DNA from 3 places in the Bradyrhizobium sp. ORS 111 genome. Region 3 is predicted to be linked to each of the others. Evidence: predicted binding sites of a transcription regulator. Region 3 holds the regulator's gene; each other region holds the start of a gene.

Region 1 (2,265 bases), 3.2 Mb from region 3:
CGCCGCCTTGCTCGCCCTTGTCACCGGCTATGTTTCGATTCGCCGGCAGGGGATCTATTTCGCGATGATCACGCTGGCGTTGTCGCAGCTCATCTACTTCATCTATCTGCAGGCGCCGTTCACCCACGGCGAAGACGGCATCCAGGGCATTCCGCAGGGCCATCTGTTCGGGATCTTCGACCTCTCCAAGCCGACGGTGCTGTATTACGTCGTGCTGGTTGGATTCCTTGCCGGCTTCCTCCTGATCTACCGCACCATCAACTCGCCGTTCGGCGAGGTGCTCAAGTCGATCCGCGAGAACGAGCCGCGCGCGATTTCGCTCGGCTACAAGACCGACCAGTACAAGCTGCTCGCCTTCATCCTGTCGGGCACGCTGGCGGGCTTCGCCGGCTCGCTGAAGGTGTTTGTGGCGCAGAACGCCTCGCTCACCGACGTGCACTGGTCGATGTCCGGTGAGATCGTGCTGATGACGCTGGTCGGCGGCCTCGGCACGATTTTCGGACCTGTGGTCGGCGCCTTCGTGATCATTGCCATGCAGCAATATCTCGCGGGCTTCGGCCAGTGGGTGACCGTCATCCAGGGCGTGATCTTCGTCGCCTGTGTGCTGCTGTTCCGGCGCGGCCTCGTCGGCGAGCTCGCCCATTACCTGCGGCGGTCGCTGTAGGGCCGCGGACCGGGGACTTTCTGAACCGACAAAGTGGTGGATGACCGCCCATCCGGGCGGCCAGGGCCGGGCGCTTGTCCCGCGAAGTGTTCTATGACAGTTCTGTGACAGCCTCCCGACGGCTGCCCCGGAACGATGGAACGGACTTATGTTACGCTGGTTTCGCAGCTTCCTGCCCAAGGAAGAGCGGTTTTTCGACCTGTTCGCCCGCCATGCCCAGACCTCAGTGCAGTGCGCTTTGGCGCTGCAGGACATGCTCAAGGGCGGGGACGAGACGCCCGTCTTCTGCCAGCGTGTCAATCAATTCGAGAACGATGCGGACAACATCACCCGCGAAGTCCTCACCGCGGTCCGCCGCACCTTCATCACCCCGTTCGACCGCGGCGACATCAAGAACCTGATCACGTCGATGGATGATGCCGTCGACCAGATGCAACAGACCGCGAAGGCGGTCGTGCTGTTCGAGGTGCGATCGTTCGAACCGCCGATGCGCGAGATCGGCGGCCTGATCATCGAATGCGCCAACCTGGTCGGCCGTGCGCTGCCGCTGTTGCAGTCGATCGGCCAGAACGTCGCCATGCTGACCCAGATCACCGAGGAGCTGACCAAGCTCGAAGGCCGGGTCGACGACCTCCACGACATCGGGCTGAAGGAATTGTTCCTGAAGCACCGAGACGCCAACACGATGGACTTCATCGTCGGCGCGGAGATCTACGATCACCTCGAGAAGGTGGCCGACCGCTTCGACGACGTCGCCAACGAGATCAACTCGATCGTGATCGAGCAGGTCTGAGCATGATCCGGAAACGTGTGCAGCGGTTTTCCCTGCGACAAACGCGAGGCGTTTGCGCGGAGATCATGCTCAAACAAGTGAAATAGGCAGGGCCATCACGTGGACGCCACGCTGGGTCTTCCCGTTCTCGTCATCCTGATCGCGGTGGCGCTGCTGTTCGACTTCCTGAACGGCTTGCACGATGCCGCCAATTCGATCGCGACCATCGTCTCGACGCGCGTGTTACGGCCGCAATATGCGGTGTTCTGGGCGGCGTTCTTCAACTTCGTCGCCTTCATGGTGTTCGGCCTGCACGTCGCCAACACCATCGGCACCGGGATCATCGAGCCGTCGGTGGTCGATGCGACCGTGATCTTCGCCGCCCTGGTCGGCGCGATCGTCTGGAACCTGATCACCTGGGCACTCGGCATTCCCTCGTCGAGCTCGCACGCGCTGATCGGCGGGCTGGTCGGCGCAGGCATGGCGAAGGCGGGGATTTCGGCGGCGGTATGGAGCGGCCTCTCGAAGACGCTGCTTGCGATCGTGCTGTCGCCGCTGGTCGGCTTCCTGCTGGCGCTGGTGCTGGTCGCGATTGTCTCCTGGCTGTCGGTGCGCTCGACGCCGTTCGCCGTCGATCGCGCCTTTCGCATCCTGCAATTCGCCTCAGCCTCGCTCTATTCGCTCGGCCATGGTGGCAACGACGCGCAGAAGACCATGGGGATCATCGCCGTGCTGCTTTATTCGCAGGGCCATACCGGCGAGACGTTCCACATCCCTTTCTGGGTGGTACTGGCCTGCCAGAGCGCGATGGCGCTGGGCACCTTGATGG
Region 2 (2,265 bases), 490 kb from region 3:
TGCTTGGCGGTCTTCTTGCCGGCCAGCGCCTGTTCGATCTCTTCCGCCCAGACGTCGCGGAGCTGCACCATGTTGCCGAGGCGCAGGCCGCGCGAATTCTCGGTCGGCTCCTTGTTGGTCAGCTCGAGCAGCGGCGTCTCGAGATAGGGCTGGTCCTTGTAGAAGCCCTCGGCCTTCGCCTTCTCATAGGCTGCCTTGGTGATCGGCAGATAGCCGGAAGCCTTGTGGATCCAGACCTGGCGGTCGGTGTCCGACAGGAAGGTCAGGAACTTGGCCACGCCCTTGTATTCGTCGGCGGACTTGCCGCCCATCACCCAGAGCGAGGCGCCGCCGATGATCGAGTTCTGCGGCGCGCCCTTGACGTCGGGATAATAGGGCATCGGCGCGGCGGTGAAGTTGAACTTGGCCTGCGCCTTGACGTTGCCGAAGAATGCCGACGAGGTCAGATAGATCGGGCATTCGCCCGAGGTGAAGCGGCCCTCACCGGTGTTGGTGCGGCCGGCATAGTCGTAGGTCTTGTCCTTCTGCAGCTCGACCAGATTTTCGAGATGCTTGACTTGCAGCGGGCCGTTGAACTCGAGCACCGTGTCGAAGCCGTCGAGGCCGTTGGCCTTGCTCGCGAGCGGCACGTTGTGCCAGGCCGAGAGCTGCTCGAGATTGACCCAGGTGACCCAGGAGTTGGAGAAGCCGCAGGTGGAGTAGCCGGCCGCCTTGAGCTTCTTGGCGTCCTCGAACACTTGCGGCCAGGTCTTCGGAATCTCGGAGATGTTGGCCTTCTTCAGCGCGTCGAGATTGACCCACATCACCGTCGACGACGAGTTGAAGGGGAACGACAGCATCTCGCCCTTCGAGGTCGAGTAGTAGCCGGTGATCGCGGGCAGGTACGCTTTCGGATCGAACTTCTCGCCGGCATCCTGCATCAGCTTGTAGACGGGCTTCACGGCGCCGGTGGCAGCCATCATCGTCGCGGTGCCGACCTCGAACACTTGCAGGATGGCCGGTGCATTGCCGGCGCGGAACGCGGCGATGCCGGCGTTCATCGTGTCGGCGTAGCCGCCCTTATAGGTCGGGACGACCTTGTAGTCGCTTTGTGCGGCGTTGAAGTCGTTGGCGAGCTTGACGATGACGTCGTTGTTGGCGCCGGTCATCGCATGCCACCACTGGATCTCGGTCACCGCAAATGCGGGTGACGCGAACGCAAGCGTCGCCGAGACCGCTGCGGCAGCGCCAAGTCGTCGAAAAAGCATCAAAATCCCTCCCGGATGGAACGTCAGGTTTCGTTACGCGCGTTAACAGCGCCGGATGACGTTCAAATGACCGTATAAACGAAAGCCATCGTACGGGGGAAGCCAGCGCGAAGGGAAGCGGTAAAAAAGACGAAGACCACAGACGCGCCCGTGCGGTGCAACGTCAGGCGTGACATTGCACCGCAGCCGGGGCGTTGCTCGTGCACCGTGAGATTTGATTGCTGCAATGGCAGTGGAAACCTCTCCCATAGGGAGAGGTCGGCGCGTAGCGCCGGGTGAGGGGTTAAGCTCTCCCGTGGGAGCGGACCCCTCACCCGATTTGCTGCGCAAATCGACTTCTCCCCGCTGGGGAGAGGTGGAAAGCCTCGCGGCCAGACCGATGATTCAAATCAAATCATCGGCGCTGGTCAGCGCTTGCGTTCGGGGCCGCAGACCACGCCCTTGTCGACCAGGGCGCCGATCTCGTCCTTGGAGTAGCCGAACTCGCCCAGCACTTCTGTGGCGTGCTGGCTGAACTTCGGCGGCGTGCGCCGCAGGTTCGGCTTGGTGCGATCGAGCCGGATCGGCGAGGCGACGCCCTTGTACCAATCCTTCTCGATGATGTCGCCGCGGTGGATCGTGTGCGGGTTGGTCAGCGCCTGGTCGATCTTCTGGACCGGCCCGGCCGGCAGGCCCGCGGCGAGCAGCCGGTTGCACAGCGGCTCGGCCTCGTGCTGGCTGAACACCGCGGCCAGTTCGGCGCGCAGCGCGTCGCGATTGGCGATGCGGTCCTTGTTGCGGGCAAAGCGCGGATCGGTGCCGAGCTCGGGCTTGCCGATCTCCCGGGCGAGCTTGCGGAACGTCCCGTCATTGCCGACGCCGATGAAGATGTCGTCGGTCTTGGTCGAGAAGATCGCGTAAGGAACGAGGTTGGGATGCTCGTTGCCGGTGAGCGACGGCGGCTTGCCATGCATGAAGTAGTTCGCGGTGTGCGGATGCATGATCGCAAGGCCGGTCTCGTACAGCGTGGTCTCGAGAA
Region 3 (2,265 bases):
CGGACCCAGGACTACATCACCGGCCGGTTCGGCTAGAGCATGATCCGGAAAAGTGGAGACCCGGTTTTCCGATGAGATCATGCTCAAACAAGGAAATGAGATCATGATCCGGCCGGATCATGATTGAAGGAGCAAGCGATGGTTTCTGAACATACCGCCAAGGCATTCGACAGCGATCTGCAGGAACTCACCCGCCTGGTCGCCGAGATGGGCGGCCTCGTCGAGCGCATGATCACCGAGTCCGTCGACGCACTGATCCGCCGCGACGTCGCGCTCGGCAAGCGCGTCGTTGCCGCCGACGTCGAGATCGACGGCCTGCAGCGCATCATCGAGGAGCGCGCGGTGCTGACGATTGCGCGTCGCCAGCCGATGGCGATCGACCTGCGCGAGATCGTCAGCGCGATGCGGGTGGCGACCGACCTCGAGCGGATCGGCGATCTCGCCAAGAACATGGGCAAGCGCGTCGCGGCCCTCGAGAGCGATTTCCAGCCGTTGAAGCTGATCCGCGGCCTCGAGCACATGACCGATCTGGTGCTGTCGCAAGTCAAGTCGGTGCTCGACGCCTACGCCGCGCACGACTTGCCGGCCGCGATGACCGTCTGGAAGGGCGACGAGGAGGTCGACGCGATCTGCACCTCGCTGTTCCGCGAACTGCTCACCTACATGATGGAGGATCCGCGCAACATCTCGTTCTGCATCCATCTGATGTTCTGTGCCAAGAACATCGAGCGGATCGGCGACCACGCCACCAACATCGCCGAAACCGTGTTCTACATGATCGAAGGCCAGCAGATCACCGACAAGCGCCCGAAGGGCGACATGACCACCTTTGCCACCACGGTGCCGGGTAACGGCTAGCTGAGGTGTTTGGTTCGCCTCTCGGGCAACGGATCAACACAGAGAAAGAACATAGACCGATGAGCGCACGCATTCTGGTAGTCGAAGACGAGGAAGCGCTGACGACGTTGTTGCGCTACAACCTCGACGCGGAAGGCTACGACGTGGAGACGGTCGGACGCGGCGACGACGCCGACACAAGGCTGAAGGAGCGTGTTCCCGATCTCGTGGTGCTTGACTGGATGCTGCCGGGCCTCTCCGGCATCGAGCTGTGCCGCCGCCTGCGGGCGCGGCCTGAGACCAAGCAGCTTCCGATCATCATGCTGACGGCGCGCGGCGAGGAGAGCGAGCGGGTGCGGGGCCTCGCCACCGGCGCCGACGATTACATCGTCAAACCGTTCTCGGTGCCGGAGCTGCTGGCGCGCGTGAAGGGCCTGTTGCGTCGCGCGAGCCCTGAGCGGCTCGCCACCGTCCTGACTTACGGCGATATCGAGCTCGACCGCGAGAAGCGCCGCGTCGCGCGCTCGGGCCGGCCGATCGATCTCGGCCCGACCGAATATCGCCTGCTCGAGTTCTTCCTCGAGCATCCCGGCCGCGTGTTCAGCCGCGAGCAGCTTCTCGACAGCGTCTGGGGCCGCGACATCTATATCGACGAGCGGACCGTCGACGTGCACATCGGCCGCTTGCGTAAGCTGCTCAATCCCGGCCGCGAGCAGGATCCGATCCGCACCGTGCGCGGTGCCGGCTATGCGCTCGACGACCGCTTCGCCAAGGCGGAGCCGCAGCCGTAAGGCGCGGGCAGCAGATAACCACAGCGTCGTCCCGGCAAAAGCCGCGACCCATAACCCCGAATGCAATTTGTTGCGCGAAGTCGGAACGACGAGTCCTGTTCACAACACAAGCCGCGGCGGATGGGTCCCGGCCTGCGGCAGGACGACGCTGTGACGTAGAGGTAGTCCCCTCACAAAAAAATCCCCGCTTGCGCGGGGATTTTGTTTCCACGGCCTATGATGCTCACCGGGTCGGCGGCTTGTTGGCGGGCCTGCGCCGGTCGGCAGCCGGCTGGTAGGCGACGCGCGAGTGGTGCGCGCAATAGGGCAGGCCGGTGAGCGCCTTGCCGCCGCAGAAGAAGAATTCAGGGCTCGAGGGGTCGCCGACTGGCCAGTGGCAGGTCGCCTCGTTCAGCTCGAGCAGCGACAGCCGCTGGCTCATCGGCACCACATTGTCATAGGCGACCGGATCCGGCTCCAGCTCGACCTCGAAGGCGTGGGCGAGCGCGGTGTTGCCGCGCGAGACCGGGCGCGCCACCCGCATCATATGTTGGGCGGGACGGGCCTTGCGCTGTCGCGGGGCAGCGGTGGAAGGGGCCTTGGCACGGCCGGATAGGCCAAGCCGATGCACTTTGCCGATCACGGCGTTTCGCGTCAC

What was found. Region 3 encodes PhoB, which activates phosphate uptake and scavenging genes when phosphate is short. Its sites were predicted from a motif close to TGTCATNNANCTGTCAT; they were not measured.
Region 1: a site for PhoB is predicted at 758-774, ahead of P6U30_RS20995 (DUF47 domain-containing protein). Genes of this name have one in related genera too.
Region 2: a site for PhoB is predicted at 1,303-1,319, ahead of ugpB (sn-glycerol-3-phosphate ABC transporter substrate-binding protein UgpB). Genes of this name have one in related genera too.

What each region holds. Positions count from the first base shown of each region.
Region 1 covers NZ_CP120701.1:4,488,151-4,490,415, reverse strand. The annotation lists gene P6U30_RS21000 (branched-chain amino acid ABC transporter permease) at 1-664, shown strand, start outside; gene P6U30_RS20995 (DUF47 domain-containing protein) at 813-1,457, shown strand; gene P6U30_RS20990 (inorganic phosphate transporter) at 1,557-2,265, shown strand, end outside.
Region 2 covers NZ_CP120701.1:107,811-110,075, reverse strand. The annotation lists gene ugpB (sn-glycerol-3-phosphate ABC transporter substrate-binding protein UgpB) at 1-1,247, opposite strand, end outside; gene P6U30_RS00470 (CaiB/BaiF CoA transferase family protein) at 1,655-2,265, opposite strand, start outside.
Region 3 covers NZ_CP120701.1:7,645,257-7,647,521, reverse strand. The annotation lists gene pstB (phosphate ABC transporter ATP-binding protein PstB) at 1-36, shown strand, start outside; gene phoU (phosphate signaling complex protein PhoU) at 139-858, shown strand; gene phoB (phosphate regulon transcriptional regulator PhoB) at 918-1,628, shown strand; gene P6U30_RS35350 (GcrA family cell cycle regulator) at 1,852-2,265, opposite strand, start outside.